3 regions of the Pseudomonas sp. FP2309 genome follow, and region 3 is predicted to be linked to each of the others. Evidence: predicted binding sites of a transcription regulator. Region 3 holds the regulator's gene; each other region holds the start of a gene.

Region 1 (5,660 bases), 2.3 Mb from region 3:
CGGTGAGCTGATTGACTCCCCTGGTATTCGCGAATTCGGCCTGGGCCACGTGAGCCGCAGCGATGTGGAAGCGGGTTTCATCGAGTTCAACGACCTGATCGGCACGTGCCGCTTCCGCGACTGCAAACACGACCGCGAGCCGGGGTGTGCGTTGCTCAAGGCCCTGGAAGACGGCCGTGTGCAGCAGCAGCGGATGAACAGCTATCGGTCGATTATTGCGAGCTTGCCGGAGAGCAGTTACTAAACTGCATAGATGGCCTGTGGCGAGCGGGTTGCCCGCTCACCACAACCAACCCTTCCATCAGAGCACCTTAGGAACCCGCCTTAGGTGCCGTAGGGTCTTTCACCCCACCATCATCAAACAGATTCAACTTCTGACGCAGTTCGTGGGCCGGCAATGGTTCCTGACCCGGCGGGATCGCGTTCGGGTCGGCCGGCACTTCGCCTGGTGCACCGGCACCTGGGGTCGGTTGCGCTGGCGGCTGGTCACCTTCAATCGCGCGCTGGGCCTTTTTGGTCAGCACGACAATGTCGATGCGCCGGTTGGCCGGGTTGAACGGGTCTTTGTGATCAAACAACTGCGATGAGGCAAAACCCACTACCCGCGCGACTTGCGGATCCGGGTAGCTGCCGGCCACCAGTGCACGGCGTGCAGCGTTGGCGCGGTTGGCCGACAGCTCCCAGTTGCCGAAATCGCCCTGGCCTGCATACGGTTTGGCGTCAGTATGACCACTGATGCTGATCTTGTTCGGCACCGTCTTGATGGTGTCGGCCATGGCCAGCAGGATGTCTTCAAAGTACGGCTTCAAGCGCGCGCTGCCAGAGTCGAACATCGGCCGGTTGGCGGCATCGGTGATCTGGATGCGCAAGCCTTCGGGCGTGATTTCGAACGAAATCTGGTCCTTGAACTTGAGCAGCTGCGGGTTCTCCTCGACCTTGTTCTGCAACTCCTGCAGCAGCAATTCCAGGCGTTCCTGCTCGACCTGCTCGGCCATGGCCTCGACCGTGTCGCGCTCGATCGGGATTTTTTCCTGTGGTGCTTCAGTCTTGACCTCGGGGTTGATGGTGCGCTCAGGCGCCAACTGCGGCGAGCCGCCCAGGTCGATCACAAAAGGCGTGCCGCTTTCGGAAAAGCCAATCGGGTCTTTGAAGTAACCGGCGATGGCGATTTTCTGTTCGGGCGTGGCGGTGGACATCAGCCACAACACCAGGAAGAACGCCATCATCGCCGTCGCAAAGTCGGCGAAGGCGATTTTCCAGGCGCCGCCATGATGCCCCGCAGCGAAGCGCTTGACGCGCTTGATGATTATCGGCTGGTTGTTTTCCATGACTTAGCGACCGCGAACCGCTTGTTCCAGCTCGGCGAAACTTGGGCGGTGCTTGGGGTACAGCACTTTGCGACCAAATTCCACTGCCAGCGACGGCGGCATGCCGGACGCGGACGCCACCAGGCTGGCCTTGATCGACTCGTACAGGTTGATTTCTTCCTTGGCATCGTGGGCCAGGGAGGTCGCCAGCGGGCCGAAGAAGCCGTACGCCGCGAGAATACCGAAGAAGGTACCCACCAGCGCCGCACCTACGTGCATGCCGATCGCGGCCTGGTCACCTTCGCCCAGAGAAGCCATGGTCACCACGATACCCAGTACCGCCGCGACGATACCGAAACCCGGCATGCCGTCAGCGATACCGGTAACGGCATGGGACGGGTGCTCCAGCTCTTCCTTGAGGCTGAACAATTCCATGTCGAACAGGCCTTCCAGCTCGTGAGGGGCCATGTTGCCGGAGGACATGATGCGCAGGTAATCGCAGATGTAGGCGGTCATGCGCTCGTCTTTGAGCACGGCCGGGTACTTGGCGAAAATCGGGCTGGCAGCAGCGTCTTCGATATCGGCCTCGATCGCCATCATGCCTTCGCGGCGGCTCTTGTTGAGGATCTCGTACACCAGGCCCAGCACTTCCAGGTAGAAAGTGTGGGTGAAGCGCGAACCAAACATGGCCAACGACTTCTTGACCACGTGCATGGTCATGTAGCCGGGGTTGGCCTGCAAAAAGGCACCCAGTGCCGCACCGCCAATAATCAACACCTCGAAAGGCTGGACCAGTGCCGCAATTTTACCGTGGGACAGGACGTACCCGCCGAGCACGCTCGCGAAGACGACGATGATGCCGATAATTTTAGCCATAGGAGATGAGTACTTGCGCCGTCGGGTTCATGGACATATTTGGGGGAACTGAAAAACTCTTGTTCTACTTATCGGCAAAACTGCGCCAGACTATAGCCCGTTAAGGCGAAAAGCCAGTTCGGCCCACTCCGGGCGTGTTGACCGCAAGTGATGATCGCGCCCCAATCATGGCTAATGAAACGACAGTCCCAACTGCAAAACCCACTTCTCTGGCCGCTTGGATCAAGCGCCTGGACGATGTGCCGCTGCCTGTTCCCCAGGCCAGCCACGACCGTGTGTGCAAGGCAATCCGCGACAGCCGCAGTTCGTTGCGAGATATTGCCGAGCTGATGCAAGACAGCCCGGCGCTGGTGCTCAGCGTGATGCGCGAAGCCAACAGCCATACCCATGGCAGCCTGGCCGAACCTGCGGAAAACCTCGAAGTGGCGCTTAATCGCCTGGGCCTCAAGCGCGCTGAAGAACTGCTGGCGCGCCTGCCCTCGGTGCCTGCCCAGGAGATTCCCGTTGCGTTGCGCCAGTTGTTGCTGGTGAGCCAGCATGCGTCGCAACAAGCCAACGGCTTGTTCGGCAGCCGCCTCGCACGGCTGTGGCAAGACATCCACTGGGGCAGCCTGCTGTTTTTGTCGCCGCTGTGGCCGATGGCCGTTGCGTACCCCAAGCTTCTTGAAGAGTGGGAGCTGCGCGTGATCCACAAAGGCGAGTCGGCGCGCAAGGTCGAGCAGGCCTTGTTCGGCGTGCGCCTGCTGGACCTGTGCCTCGGCCTGACCGAAGCCTGGCATTTGCCGATCTGGGTTTCCCAGGGCTACACCCTGCTGTTGAACGAGCAACGTTTGCTGGTCAGGGCGCTGCATATCGCCCGCGAAGACGACCCGTTGCGCCACCAGCAATTGCTCGATGCGGAACCCAACCTGCGCCGCTGGCTGAACCAGCCGGCCAATACCGTGCTGCTGGCCAACGGCCTGGCGATGTCGGCCCAGGAGTCCTGGACCTGCCCGCACACCCAGCGCTGGCAGTACCTGACCGCCCTGTATTTGCAGCAATCGCTGGCTGAGGTGCAGCAACAATCTCACCAGCAAGCCGTCACCAGCGCTCGCACTACCCTGATGCCCGACCTCTGGCACCCGGCGCTGTCGCTGATCTGGCCGTGGCATGTGCAAAAGGTCCATCGAGGCTTGCTGCCCGCACCGCCCCCCACTGCCGAAGCCCTCGCGGTCTGGCGCAACCGCTGCACCGAACTGCTGGAAGAGCCGAGCCGCTTCGCCAACGCCATGCATTTGACCACCTGCGCCAAGGAAGCCCTGGTCGCCAGTGGCATGCAGCGGGTCCTGTTGTTCATGGCCGATCGCGCCCTGAGCACCTTGCGCGTACACCAGGCCGACGGCCTGCCCAAAGACGCCACCAACCTGAGCCTCGACGTGGTCAACAGCACGCTGCTGCAGCGCCTGCTGGAGAAATCCGCTCAGGTGCGCCTCACACCCGACAACCACGCACAGTTCTCAGCCTTGCTGCCGCCGATCCTGCGTCGCCTGTTCAATGGTGAACACCTGTTGTTGCGCTCCATGAGCTGCAACGGTCGCGTGGTGATGGTGATGGTTGCCGACCAGGGCGGTGGGCCGTTCTCGGAAACCACCGTGCAAGCCTTCGGCAAAACCGCCCAGTGCATCGAGAAAGCGCTGCACAGCTTTACCAACCGCAGCGTCTGATGCTTGCGCTACAATCGCCGTCCTTTATCGCCAACATTTGTGCCCAGGAGACCTCACATGCCTGACTTCTCTGGCTTGCCGCTGGTGATCGAATCTGCCGACCTGCTGAGTCGCCTGGATGCCGAACACCTGATTGTGGTGGACCTCACCAGTGCCGCCCGCTACGCCGAAGGGCATATCCCCGGCGCGCATTTCGTTGACCCCAAGCGCACCCAATTGGGCCAGGCGCCGGCACCCGGACTGCTGCCCCACCAGGCAGACCTGGAAAAACTGTTCGGTGAAATCGGCCACACCCCAGATGCCACCTACGTGGTGTACGACGACGAAGGCGGTGGCTGGGCCGGGCGCTTTATCTGGATGCTCGACGTGATCGGCCACCCGAAATATCACTACCTCGACGGCGGCCTGCTGGCCTGGCTGGAGGGTGAGCATCCGGTTTCCACCGAGGTGCCCGCTACCGTCGGCGGCCCGGTCAACCTCACGCTGCACGATGGCCCTACTGCCACCCGCGAATACCTGCAAAGCCGCCTCGGCGCCGCCGACCTGGGCATCTGGGATGCGCGCGGTCCGCTGGAATACTCCGGCCAGAAGGTGCTCGCGACCAAAGGCGGGCACATTCCCGGCGCGGTGAACTTTGAGTGGACCGCCGGCATGGACAAGGCGCGTAACCTGCGTATTCGCCGCGACATGCCGCAGATCCTCGAAGACCTCGGGCTGACCCGCGATAAAGAAATCATCACCCACTGCCAGACTCACCACCGCTCTGGCTTCACCTACCTGGTGGCCAAGGCGCTCGGTTATCCGCGAGTCAAAGGTTATGCCGGTTCCTGGGGCGAATGGGGCAACCACCCCGACACCCCCGTTGAGATTTAAAGTTTAAGGACAGTTATGAAAAAGCAGTTGTTTATCCTCAGCCAATACTTGCTGCCGCACCACTTGCTGTCGCGCCTGGCAGGCTGCATTGCCGAATGCCGTGTGCGCTGGTTCAAGAACGCGTTCACCACCTGGTTCGCCAAGCGCTATCAAGTGGACATGTCCCAGGCACTGGTTGAAGACGTGACCGCTTACGAGCACTTCAACGCCTTCTTCACCCGTGCTCTCAAAGACGGCGCGCGGCCGCTGGACCAGACCCCAGGCGCGGTGCTGAGCCCCGCCGATGGCGCGGTCAGCCAACTGGGTCCAATCGAGCACGGTAGAGTATTTCAGGCCAAGGGCCACAGCTTCAGCGTGCTGGAATTGCTGGGCGGCGATGCGGCGGTCGCGGCACCGTTCATGGGCGGCGACTTCGCCACCATTTACCTGTCGCCGAAGGACTACCACCGCGTGCACATGCCACTGGCTGGCACCCTGCGCGAAATGGTCTACGTGCCCGGCCGGATCTTCTCGGTCAACCAGACCACCGCCGAAAACGTACCGGAACTGTTTGCACGTAATGAGCGTGTTGTCTGCCTGTTCGACACCGAACGCGGCCCGATGGCCGTGGTGTTGGTGGGGGCGATGATTGTCGCGTCGATTGAAACCGTGTGGGCCGGCCTGGTGACACCACCGAAGCGCGAGCTGAAAACCTTCCGCTACGACGAAGCCGCTCGTGCACCGATTCACTTGGAAAAAGGCGCCGAACTGGGCCGCTTCAAGTTGGGTTCGACCGCGATCGTGCTGTTCGGGCCGGATCAGGTGAAGTGGGCTGAGGAGCTGGTAGCGGGTTCGCCAGTACAGATGGGCCAGGGCATCGCACTGCCGAAAGCCTGATTCCAGGTCTGCAAAGACCCAAATG
Region 2 (5,660 bases), 340 kb from region 3:
GCCCGACAGCATGTCCAGTTCGCCGCTGGTTGCTGCGCTGGATCCGCGGGTGGATGAGGCGGTGGTGCAGGAGCAGATGCAGACTGCCGCGCCTGAGCCTGAGGTCGATGGTGAGCAACCACCAGCAGAGGAGCCGAGCGCTGAAGTGCCGGCCGAGCAGCCCGACCCGGACGAGCATCCCCATGACTTGAGCAGGGCGCGCCCCTGAATGCAAAAACGGGCAGATCCCTAAAGGATCTGCCCGTTTTTTTGTGGCGCTCTTTACGTATTAGAAGTCATCGTCTTTGTCGAAGCGTCGTGCTTCACGTTGCAACTGGTACACAAAGCGTTCGACCTGACGCTGCACCAGCCCACTCATGTTGTGGAAGCGCACACCGGCAAAGGTCGTGTTGATCCTTTCTTCGAAGTGCAGGTAACGCAGTTCGACCGCTGTGGTCATGCTGCCGAAGGGCAGGGCGGCGATAAAGCGATCGTAGACCTGGCCCAATTGCAGGCGCTCGGAGATGTCGCCCTCAAAGCGCAGTTTGCAGCCGGTGGCGGAGATATCCAGCAGTTTGCCGTTGACCGGCGCCTTCAGTTTTTCGCCACCCAATTCGATATTGACCAATTGCGCAAGCTTCAACGCGGCGCGGAAAGCGTTGCGGCGCTGATGGTAGACCACTTCTTGCGGCAAGCTGCCGGTGTAGATGCGGTGACCATCCTTCTCGCTGATGCTCAGGGTGCCGTTGCTTTCCCAGGCCACGCGTACACCATCGTGAAAGCCTTCAATGCGAAAGGGCTCGCCGTTTTCCAGATAACGCTCGCCGTCGCGCGGGATCATCTCATCAAGGGCCAGCATGTTGCCGTCGCGATTGACGTCCACCAGGTAGCTCTGGAAGCGCTGGCTGCGTTCGTGGAAGGTGATGATCAGCGGGTCATGGCTGTCTTGCAGCATCCGCAAGGTGCCGGCGATTTCCAGAGGCGTGGTGAGCACCTTGGGTGGCTGCGGAGCATCTTCCGCATTAAGGGCGTTGAACACGGTTCTTCCATCTCCAGACAAAATACGACTACACGCAAGAACCGGCATTTTGCCAGCATGTGGCGCGCCTTGGATAGGGCGCTCTGTAAACCGGTGTCAGGCTTGGCTGCGGGTGCTTGGCTTGACCAGCCGCGAGGTGGAACCCTGCGCGTTATACAGCGCCGGTGGCTCTCCGCCGTGGAGTATGCGCAACTGGTTGGCAGTCGTGGCTTGCTGAAGCTGGATCGACTGGCCGTTAAGCAGGTTGGCTTCCTGGCACTGGGTGAGCAATTGATTGAGTTCTTTGCTTTGGGAAAGCAGCTGTTCGCCGACCGAGGAGTGGCTGGCCAGTTGGGCCAGGCCGTCGTGGTCTGCCGGCAGGCCGAGGCTGCTGAGGATTTGGCTGCGTTTTTTGCCGTGCTGTTCCAGCAGGACAATCAGCGACTGCTTGCGCGCCAGAATCTCCTCCAGCAGCGGCATATCCCGGCCATAGAGGGCCAGGGATTCTTCTTTGAGCAGCTCGAGCAGTTGTTGCGTCGGCGCTAGATCATCAATGATCAGTTGCAGCAAATTTTCGTCGTGATGCATGGCTGGCCTTGGGGTTTAAGCGTCCAAAAGCCCTGCGCAGGCCTTTGCCTAGCGCTCGGCTTCGAAGTTAAGCAGCTTGCTGGCTACACGGTTGCTGTCGACTTGATAGCTGCCATCGGCGATTGCCTGTTTCAACTCGGCCACGCGGGCTTTATTGACCACCGGTTGATCGCGCAGCGAGTCAGTGACCTTCTGCAACTGTTGAGCCTCATTGCTCAGGTGTACGGATTCCCCGCTCTGGCTGACGCTGGCCTGTTCTGTCTTGGCGGGCAGAGGCTGGGCCTTGGCTTCAACATTTTCCTTGGCACCGGAAGTACGCGCAGTGCCTGACGTTGACGGGGTGTTATTCAAACGGCTGAAATCGATGACCATGATAAAAAAAACCTCTGGGTATTTGGACGCTTGCCATGTTTTCGGCCATACCCGGACAAACTTTAGGCGCGAATGACAATAAATCTCCGCACGGACTCCCGCGTGCACAGTGTAGGAAAACCCCGCGTCCTGTACCAGTAATCTATAAAGCGACCTCCACTTGGCCCGGTGCCGTGACCCGCGCCTTGATCACGCGGTTGGAGTTTAGGTTCTTGACGCGAATCTGCTCGCTCATGCCGCCGTTGGAGAGGGCTTCGCCGGGCATTTTCACGCTCAGCCCACCGCTGCTGGCGGATATGACCACCTGATCGCCCTTGCGAATGACCTCGGCCTGCTCCAGATGTACCAGGGTAAGCACCTGATCAGTGACCACTGGTCGGGTCAATCGCTGGCCGACGGCCTGATCCACCGACGTCAGGTAGCCCTGGTTGATCAGGCTGATGTCGCGTTCACGCAACACAATGTCTTCAAAACCGATGATGCCGGTACGTTTCAGGGGGCGCGCCACCACGACTACATCGCGGAACAGCTTGACCTGGGCCGGCACAAATACGGTCCAGGGCGAGGTGCCATCACAGCGCACGCGCACTGTGACCCGGCCAATGGGCTGGGCCGGGCTTTCCAGGGTTGCTGTCAATTCCTTGTCGCACATTGGCATGCGCAGACGGGGGTCCAGTTGGTTGACTTGAATCTCATAACGCCCCGGCGTCTGTGTGGTCGCCAGATAATCTTCTACAGTGAACTCAAGAAACCCCTGAGTGACGCCGATAAGTAGATCAGGCAAGGTGACGTTGTCTGCGCGGGCCGCGGTGTTCAGGCAGACAGCAAGCAACGCCACCGAGGCGCAGAGCAATCTGCGGTAACGTGGAAATCGAAGGCGTCGGGAAACTGTCGTTTTAATGTCCATGGCCAATAAATAGCAAAGCTCGTGCCGTTTAGTCGTGGTGGCGCGCTGCCGTGTAGGTTCCGCCAAAGGTTTTAGCTTAGGAGTAAGGGCATGGCAGGTGTAATGGATTCAGTAAACCAGCGCACACAGCTGGTAGGGCAGAATCGCCTGGAGTTGTTGCTTTTTCGTCTGGATGGCAAGCAGCTGTATGGCATTAACGTGTTCAAGGTGCGGGAAGTGCTGCAGTGCCCCAAGCTGACGATCATGCCCAAGTCCAGCCCGGTGGTGTGTGGCGTGGCCAACATCCGTGGCGCGACCATCCCGATTCTCGACTTGGCCCTGGCGACCAGTTCGGCAGGCCTGCAGGATCGTGAGAACCCGTTCGTGATCATTACCGAATACAACACCAAGACCCAGGGTTTCCTGGTGCGCTCGGTGGAGCGCATCGTCAACATGAACTGGGAAGAGATCCATCCGCCGCCCAAGGGCACCGGCCGCGATCACTACCTCACTGCAGTGACGCGCGTCGACAACCAGTTGGTGGAAATCATCGACGTGGAGAAGATCCTCGCCGAAGTGGCACCAACCTCGGAATCGATCTCCGTGGGCGTGGTGGATGCCGAGACGGCGCACAAGGCGATCTCGCTGCGAGTGCTCACGGTGGATGACTCCTCGGTGGCGCGCAAACAGGTGACCCGTTGCCTGCAGACCGTCGGCGTGGAAGTGGTGGCGCTCAATGATGGCCGCCAGGCGCTGGATTACCTGCGCAAACTGGTGGATGAGGGCAAGAAGCCGGAAGAAGAATTCTTGATGATGATTTCCGACATCGAGATGCCGGAAATGGATGGCTATACCCTCACGGCCGAGATACGTAGCGATCCACGCATGCAAAAACTGCATATTGTCCTGCATACTTCGTTGTCGGGCGTATTCAACCAGGCGATGGTCAAGAAGGTCGGTGCCGATGACTTCCTGGCCAAATTCCGTCCTGATGACCTGGCATCCCGGGTAGTCGACCGGATCAAGGCAGCAGAATAACAGCCAGGGTCTTCTCCCTGGCGGTCATACGATTTTAGAGGCGGTATCAGTGTCTACAGGTAATTTGGATTTTGAACAGTTCCGGGTCTTCCTGGAAAAGGCCTGTGGCATATTGCTCGGTGAAAACAAGCAATACTTGGTATCCAGTCGTCTTAATAAACTGATGGAACAGCAGGGCATCAAATCCCTGGGTGAGTTGGTTCAACGGATCCAGGGTCAGCCGCGCAGTGGCCTCAAGGAAATGGTGGTCGATGCCATGACCACCAACGAAACCCTGTGGTTTCGTGACACCTACCCCTTTGAAGTGCTCAAGAGCAAAGTGCTCCCGGAGGCCATCAAGGCCAGCCCGGGCCAGCGCCTGCGTATCTGGTCGGCGGCCTGTTCCTCGGGGCAGGAACCGTATTCCATCTCGATGGCCATCGATGAGTTCGAGCGGACCAACATGGGGCAGTTGAAGGCCGGGGCGCAAATTGTCGCCACTGATCTGTCGGGCACCATGCTCAACAACTGCAAGACCGGTGAGTACGACAGCCTGGCTCTGGGGCGTGGTTTGTCTCCGGAGCGCCTGCAGCGGTACTTCGACTCCAAAGGTGCGGGGCGCTGGGCGATCAAGGCACCGATCAAGAGCCGTGTGGAGTTTCGCTCGTTCAACCTGCTCGACAGCTACGCCAGCCTGGGCAAGTTCGACATGGTGTTTTGCCGCAACGTGCTGATCTACTTCTCGGCCGAGGTGAAGAAAGACATCCTGTTGCGCATCCACGGCACGCTCAAGCGTGGCGGCTACCTGTTCCTGGGGGCTTCGGAAGCGCTGAACGGCCTGCCGGATCACTTCCAAATGGTGCAGTGCAGCCCTGGGATCATCTACCAGGCCAAGTAAGCCCGAGTTCACTCGATCAATGTGGGAGCTGGGCTTGTGTGGGAGCAGGGCTTGCCCGCGATGCAGGCGCCTCGGTTTGTCATTTAAACCGAGGTGATGCAATCGCAGGCAAGCCAACGCCCACACAAGTCCACTCCCACATTTTTTTGCGGCAAATCCCAGTAAAGCGGCAACCCCCCATTGCCGCTTTACTGGCGCCACGCGGAAACCCGTTGCCGCTTTTCTGGCATTGCCGCCAGCAAGCGCCCCGCAAACCCTTGATATACGGGCCCTCGAAGAATTGGCATGCACCTTGCTATAACCCTGTTAACGAACAGCAGGTCAGCCTAAAGGTTTCCGCCATGAGCATCAGCTTCGATAAAGCGCTCGGTATCCACGAACAAGCCCTGGGCTTCCGCGCCCAGCGTGCCGAAGTCCTGGCCAACAACATTGCCAACGCCGATACCCCGAACTACAAGGCTCGGGACCTGGACTTCTCCGCCGTGCTCGCCGCGCAGCAGGACAAGACCAAAAACGGCACCTTCGCCTTGAATATGACCAACAGCCGTCATATCGAAGCGCAAGGCCTGAGCAGTGGTGACGAGTCGCTGCTTTATCGCACGCCGATGCAGCCGTCGATCGACCAGAACACCGTCGACGCCCAGTTGGAGCAATCGAACTATGCCGAGAACTCGGTGAACTTTCAGGCCAGCTTTACCCTGCTCAACAGCAAATTCAAAGGGCTGATGTCAGCCCTGCGTGGAGAGTAAGCCATGTCCCTGTCCAGTGTTTTCAATATTGCCGGTAGCGGCATGAGCGCCCAGACCACGCGTCTGAACACCGTCGCCAGTAACATCGCCAACGCCGAGACCGTGTCTTCGAGCATTGACCAAACCTACCGCGCCCGTCACCCGGTGTTCGCC
Region 3 (5,660 bases):
TACAAGCGCTGCGGCCTGGCCGGTTGCATCCTGACTAAACTGGATGAAACCGCCAGCCTGGGCGAAGTGTTGAGCCTGGCGATCAGCCATGAACTGCCGGTTGCCTACCTGACCGATGGCCCGCGGATTCCGGATGACCTGCATCTGCCGCGCCGTCATCAGTTGGTCAGCCGCGCAGTGAGCGTGCAAATGCAAGAAGAGCCTAGCGAGGAAGCGATGGCCGATATGTTCGCCGACCTCTACCACAACCCCGCCAAACGGGTCGGTTGAAGTCAGGATGAACACCGTGAAATGTACCTACATTGATGGTCTGCAAGCGATTCAAGCGGCCAAGCCATGTAGCCTGCGTCTAAGCAAGACAAGGTAAAGAAATAAAATGGGCAGCATGCATCCCGTACAGGTGATCGCGGTGACCGGCGGCAAAGGTGGCGTCGGGAAAACTAACGTGTCAGTGAATTTGTCCCTGGCCCTGGCAGAGCTTGGCCGTCGCGTCATGCTGCTGGATGCTGACCTGGGGCTGGCGAACGTCGACGTTCTGCTGGGGCTGACGCCCAAACACACCCTTGCCGATGTGATCGAGGGGCGCTGTGAACTGCGCGATGTGCTGCTGCAGGGCCCTGGCGGTATCCGCATCGTGCCGGCCGCGTCCGGCACCCAGAGCATGGTGCACCTGAGCCCGGCGCAGCATGCCGGTCTGATTCAGGCCTTCAGTGATATCGGCGACAACCTCGACGTGCTGGTGATCGACACCGCCGCCGGGATCGGCGAGTCCGTGGTCAGCTTCGTGCGCGCGGCGCAGGAAGTGCTACTGGTGGTCTGCGATGAGCCCACCTCGATCACCGACGCCTACGCCCTGATCAAACTGCTTAACCGTGACTACGGCATGAACCGCTTCCGCGTGCTGGCCAACATGGCCCAGAGCCCGCAGGAAGGGCGCAACCTGTTCGCCAAGTTGACCAAGGTCACGGACCGCTTTCTCGATGTCGCCCTACAATACGTTGGTGCAGTGCCCTACGACGAGTGTGTGCGCAAGGCTGTGCAAAAGCAGCGTGCAGTCTACGAAGCGTTCCCTCGTTCCAAGTGCGCATTGGCGTTCAAGGCTATTGCTCAGAAGGTCGATACCTGGCCGTTGCCCGCCAACCCACGGGGGCATCTGGAGTTTTTCGTCGAGCGATTGGTACATCAGACGAGCGCAGGACCCGTGCTATGACAGCGAACGGCTATAACGCCTACAAGAAGTCTGCCCGTGACAGTCAGGGTGAGTTGATCGAGCGTTATGCGCCACTGGTCAAACGCATCGCTTATCACCTGCTGGCTCGCCTGCCCGCCAGCGTCCAGGTCGAAGACCTGATCCAGGCCGGCATGATCGGTCTGCTCGAAGTGTCGACCAAATACGACGCGAGCAAGGGTGCGAGTTTCGAGACGTATGCGGGTATCCGTATCCGTGGCGCCATGCTCGATGAAGTGCGCAAGGGTGACTGGGCGCCCCGTTCGGTGCACCGCAATACACGTATGGTCAGTGACGCAATTCGCGCAATTGAAGCAAAAACCGGTCGCGACGCTAAAGATCACGAAGTTGCGGCCGAACTCCAATTGAGTCTCGACGATTATTACGGGATTTTGAACGATACCTTGGGCAGCCGCCTGTTCAGTTTCGACGACCTGTTGCAGGACGGCGAACACGAAGGGTTGCACGAGGACGGCGCGAGTACTCACATGGAGCCGGCGCGCGACCTGGAGGATGAACGCTTCCAGGGGGCGTTGGCTGACGCGATTGCCAATTTGCCTGAGCGTGAGCGACTGGTATTGGCGCTGTACTACGACGAAGAGCTGAACCTCAAGGAAATCGGTGAGGTCCTGGGGGTCAGCGAATCGCGGGTCAGCCAGTTACACAGCCAGTGCGCCGCCCGCTTGCGGGGGCGTTTGGGAGAGTGGCGAGCGCGCTGACAGGCAGTGTGGGGACACTGCAAAGCGATACCGCGACGGTGATTGACCGTCGCGGGTTCGGCTCGTGGTGCCCCCGGCAGTCCTTTTTGTGTAATGCCTGTTGATTGAAATGGCGCGTCCAGGTGCTGGGCGCGTTTAAGACTGCTTGGAGGTCGAATTGGACAAGAACATGAAAATCCTCATCGTTGATGACTTCTCAACGATGCGGCGGATCATAAAAAACCTGTTGCGTGACCTTGGGTTCACAAACACGGTCGAGGCGGATGACGGCCTTACGGCGATTCCGATCCTCAACAGCGGGAGCATCGACTTTCTGGTAACCGACTGGAACATGCCGGGCATGACTGGCATCGACCTGCTGCGCCACGTGCGCGCCGACGAGAAACTTCGCAGCCTGCCTGTGTTGATGGTCACCGCCGAAGCCAAGCGTGAGCAGATCATCGAAGCCGCCCAAGCCGGGGTTAACGGTTACGTGGTCAAGCCATTCACTGCATTGGCCTTGAAAGAGAAGATCGAAAAAATCTTCGAACGCATCCACGGCTAATGCCATCGCGGGGGAGCTATGGAGCATAAAGAAACGACACTGGGAGACTTTGAGTCAACCCTGAAAAAGCATGCTCACCAGTTGGTCGACAGCCTTGAAAAAGGCCATTTCGGCGACGCGGTGCAGTTGATCCATGAGCTCAACCAGACCCGTGACCGCGGCCTGTACCAGGAAGTGGGCAAGCTCACACGCGAGCTGCACAGTGCAATTGTCAATTTTCAGATTGACCCGCACATGCCCCAGGCCGAAGAAATCTCGCAGATTACTGATGCCACCGAACGCCTGTCCTATGTGGTCAGGCTGACTGAGGCGGCGGCCAACCGCACCATGGACCTGGTGGAAAACGCCACGCCCCTGGTCAACGGCATGGCCACTGAAGCCCAGGCCCTGAGCAACGACTGGGGCCGCTTCATGCGCCGGGAAGTGGGAGCTGAAGAGTTTCGTGAGCTGGCACGTCGGGTTGAAGGGTTTTTGTCGCGCAGCGAGCAGGACAACCGCACGGTGTCCAGCAATCTCAACGATATTTTGCTGGCCCAGGATTACCAGGACCTCACCGGTCAGGTGATCAAGCGTGTGACTCAACTGGTCACCGAAGTGGAGAGCAACCTGCTCAAACTGGTGCTTATGGCAGGCCAGGTTGACCGTTTTGCCGGCATCGAACATGACCGCGAAGCGATCCTCTCGGAAAAAGATCCACAAAAACATCTCGCCAAGGGTGAAGGTCCGCAGATTCATGCCGATAAACGTGAAGACGTTGTGTCAGGTCAGGATGACGTAGATGACCTGTTATCCAGTTTAGGCTTCTAAGGAGCACCCACATGAGCTTCGGCGCCGATGAAGAGATCCTTCAGGATTTCCTTGTAGAGGCCGGCGAAATTTTAGAGCAACTGTCCGAACAACTGGTCGAGCTGGAAAGCCGTCCGGATGATGCGAACCTGCTCAATGCAATTTTTCGCGGTTTTCACACTGTAAAAGGGGGCGCCGGCTTCCTCCAGCTCCATGAGCTGGTGGAGTGCTGCCACATCGCCGAGAACGTGTTCGACATCCTGCGCAAGGGTGAGCGTCACGTTGATTCGGAGTTGATGGACGTGATTCTCGAAGCACTGGATGCGGTCAACGGCATGTTCAGCGAGGTGCGTGAACGTGCCCCGATCACCGCGGCAACGCCGGAACTGCTCGCGGCCCTGGCACGCTATGCAGAGCCTGCGGACACCACGGCAGCGCCGGTGGTTGAAGCGGCGCCTGAGCCGGTGGCCGAGCCTGAAGCGGACGTCACGGACAGCGAGTTCGAGCAGCTGCTCAACTCCCTCAGCGCCGTCAAGGCCGAAGCCGAAGCGCCTGCCGCCGTTGCCCCGGCAGTGGAGCCGACCAGCGAAGACATCACCGACGCAGAGTTCGAGTCGCTGCTCGACCAATTGCACGGCAAAGGCCAGTTCGCCGCCGATGCGGTGGCGCCGGTCGCAGCTGCGCCGGCCGGTGAGCAGGTGCCTGCCGCGCCTGTCAGCACTGACATCACCGATGACGAATTCGAAGCGTTGCTCGACCAACTGCATGGCAAAGGCACGTTTGCTGCCGACGCCCTGCCGGCAGTCGCGGCCACCGCTACCGCCGCAGCGCCTGCCGCCAGTGCAGCGCCTGCCGGTGATGGTCTGATCACCGATCACGAATTCGAAGCCCTGCTGGACGATTTGCACGGCAAGGGCAAGTTCAGCGAGGTGCCTGCGACCGGCGCCGTCGCCACAGCAGCCCCGGCTGCCGCTAAAGCGGCTGCCCCGGCCAAAGCCGCTGCGCCTGCCGCCGCCGCCAAACCTGCGGCTGCCCCGGCAGCAGCGCCGGCGCCGGCGCGTGCCGCCGCAGCCGCTGCACCGGCTGCGGACAAACCGGCCAGTGAAGCCGAAACCACCGTGCGGGTCGATACCGCGCGTCTGGACGACATCATGAACATGGTCGGCGAACTGGTACTGGTGCGTAACCGCCTGGTGCGCCTGGGCTTGAGCAGTGGCGATGAAGCCATGCAAAAGGCCGTGTCGAACCTCGACGTGGTCACCGCCGACCTGCAAACCGCGGTGATGAAAACGCGGATGCAGCCGATCAAGAAAGTCTTCGGCCGCTTCCCGCGTCTGGTTCGTGACCTGGCGCGTCAACTGAAGAAAGAGATCAACCTGGAACTGGTGGGTGAAGAAACCGACCTCGACAAAAACCTTGTCGAGGCCCTGGCCGACCCGCTGGTCCACTTGGTGCGCAACGCCGTCGACCACGGCGTGGAAACCCCGGAAGAGCGCGAAGCCTCGGGCAAGTCCCGCGGCGGCAAAGTGATTCTGGCGGCGGAGCAGGAGGGCGACCACATCCTGCTGTCGATCACCGATGACGGCAAAGGCATGGACCCGGCCATTCTGCGCAATATCGCGGTCAAGCGTGGCGTGATGGACAAGGACGCTGCCGATCGCCTGACCGACACCGAGTGCTACAACCTGATCTTCGCCCCTGGCTTCTCGACCAAGACCGAGATCTCCGACGTGTCGGGCCGTGGCGTGGGCATGGACGTGGTGAAGACCAAGATCAGCCAGCTCAACGGCTCGATCAATATCTACTCGACCAAGGGCCAGGGCTCGAAGATCGTGATCAAGGTGCCGTTGACCTTGGCGATCATGCCGACCCTGATGGTGATGCTGGGCAACCAGGCCTTCGCCTTCCCACTGGTCAACGTCAACGAAATCTTCCACCTCGACCTGTCGCGCACCAACGTGGTGGACGGCCAGGAAGTGGTGATCGTACGCGACAAGGCATTGCCCCTGTTCTACCTCAAGCGCTGGCTGGTTGCATCGGCCGCCCATGAGGAGCAGCACGAAGGCCATGTGGTGATTCTCTCGGTGGGCACCCAGCGTATCGGCTTTGTCGTCGATCAACTGGTGGGTCAGGAAGAAGTGGTCATCAAGCCTTTGGGCAAAATGCTGCAGGGAACCCCGGGCATGTCGGGTGCGACCATCACCGGTGACGGTCGGATCGCGCTGATTCTCGATGTTCCGAGCATGCTCAAGCGTTACGCCGCTCGGCGTATTTGATTCTGGTGGGGCAGGGCGGTAAAGCCTGCCCCACCTAACGGAGTGTTTATGGCAGTCAAGGTCCTGGTGGTGGACGATTCAGGTTTCTTCCGCCGCCGCGTCTCGGA

Evidence for each region. Region 3 encodes FliA, which starts transcription of late flagellar genes. Its sites were predicted from a motif close to CTAAAGTTTNNNNNNNNNNNGCCGNTAA; they were not measured.
Region 1: the regulator FliA is predicted to act here: its motif matches at 2,252-2,279, upstream of motA (flagellar motor stator protein MotA).
Region 2: the regulator FliA is predicted to act here: its motif matches at 1,996-2,023, upstream of flgM (flagellar biosynthesis anti-sigma factor FlgM).

The regions. Positions count from the first base shown of each region.
Region 1 is NZ_CP117439.1:586,423-592,082, reverse strand. Features, by position in the region: gene rsgA (small ribosomal subunit biogenesis GTPase RsgA) at 1-244, shown strand, start outside; gene motB (flagellar motor protein MotB) at 312-1,328, opposite strand; gene motA (flagellar motor stator protein MotA) at 1,332-2,183, opposite strand; gene PSH59_RS02535 (HDOD domain-containing protein) at 2,351-3,886, shown strand; gene PSH59_RS02530 (rhodanese-like domain-containing protein) at 3,944-4,759, shown strand; gene asd (archaetidylserine decarboxylase) at 4,775-5,635, shown strand.
Region 2 is NZ_CP117439.1:4,270,769-4,276,428, reverse strand. Features, by position in the region: gene PSH59_RS19620 (MFS transporter) at 1-208, shown strand, start outside; gene PSH59_RS19615 (flagellar brake protein) at 269-1,018, opposite strand; gene PSH59_RS19610 (flagella synthesis protein FlgN) at 1,115-1,585, opposite strand; gene flgM (flagellar biosynthesis anti-sigma factor FlgM) at 1,634-1,957, opposite strand; gene flgA (flagellar basal body P-ring formation chaperone FlgA) at 2,100-2,864, opposite strand; gene PSH59_RS19595 (chemotaxis protein CheV) at 2,955-3,881, shown strand; gene cheR (protein-glutamate O-methyltransferase CheR) at 3,931-4,758, shown strand; gene flgB (flagellar basal body rod protein FlgB) at 5,100-5,507, shown strand; gene flgC (flagellar basal body rod protein FlgC) at 5,511-5,660, shown strand, end outside.
Region 3 is NZ_CP117439.1:3,935,735-3,941,394, reverse strand. Features, by position in the region: gene flhF (flagellar biosynthesis protein FlhF) at 1-270, shown strand, start outside; gene fleN (flagellar synthesis regulator FleN) at 377-1,210, shown strand; gene fliA (RNA polymerase sigma factor FliA) at 1,207-1,947, shown strand; gene PSH59_RS18015 (chemotaxis response regulator CheY) at 2,117-2,491, shown strand; gene PSH59_RS18010 (protein phosphatase CheZ) at 2,510-3,298, shown strand; gene PSH59_RS18005 (chemotaxis protein CheA) at 3,310-5,553, shown strand; gene PSH59_RS18000 (chemotaxis response regulator protein-glutamate methylesterase) at 5,602-5,660, shown strand, end outside.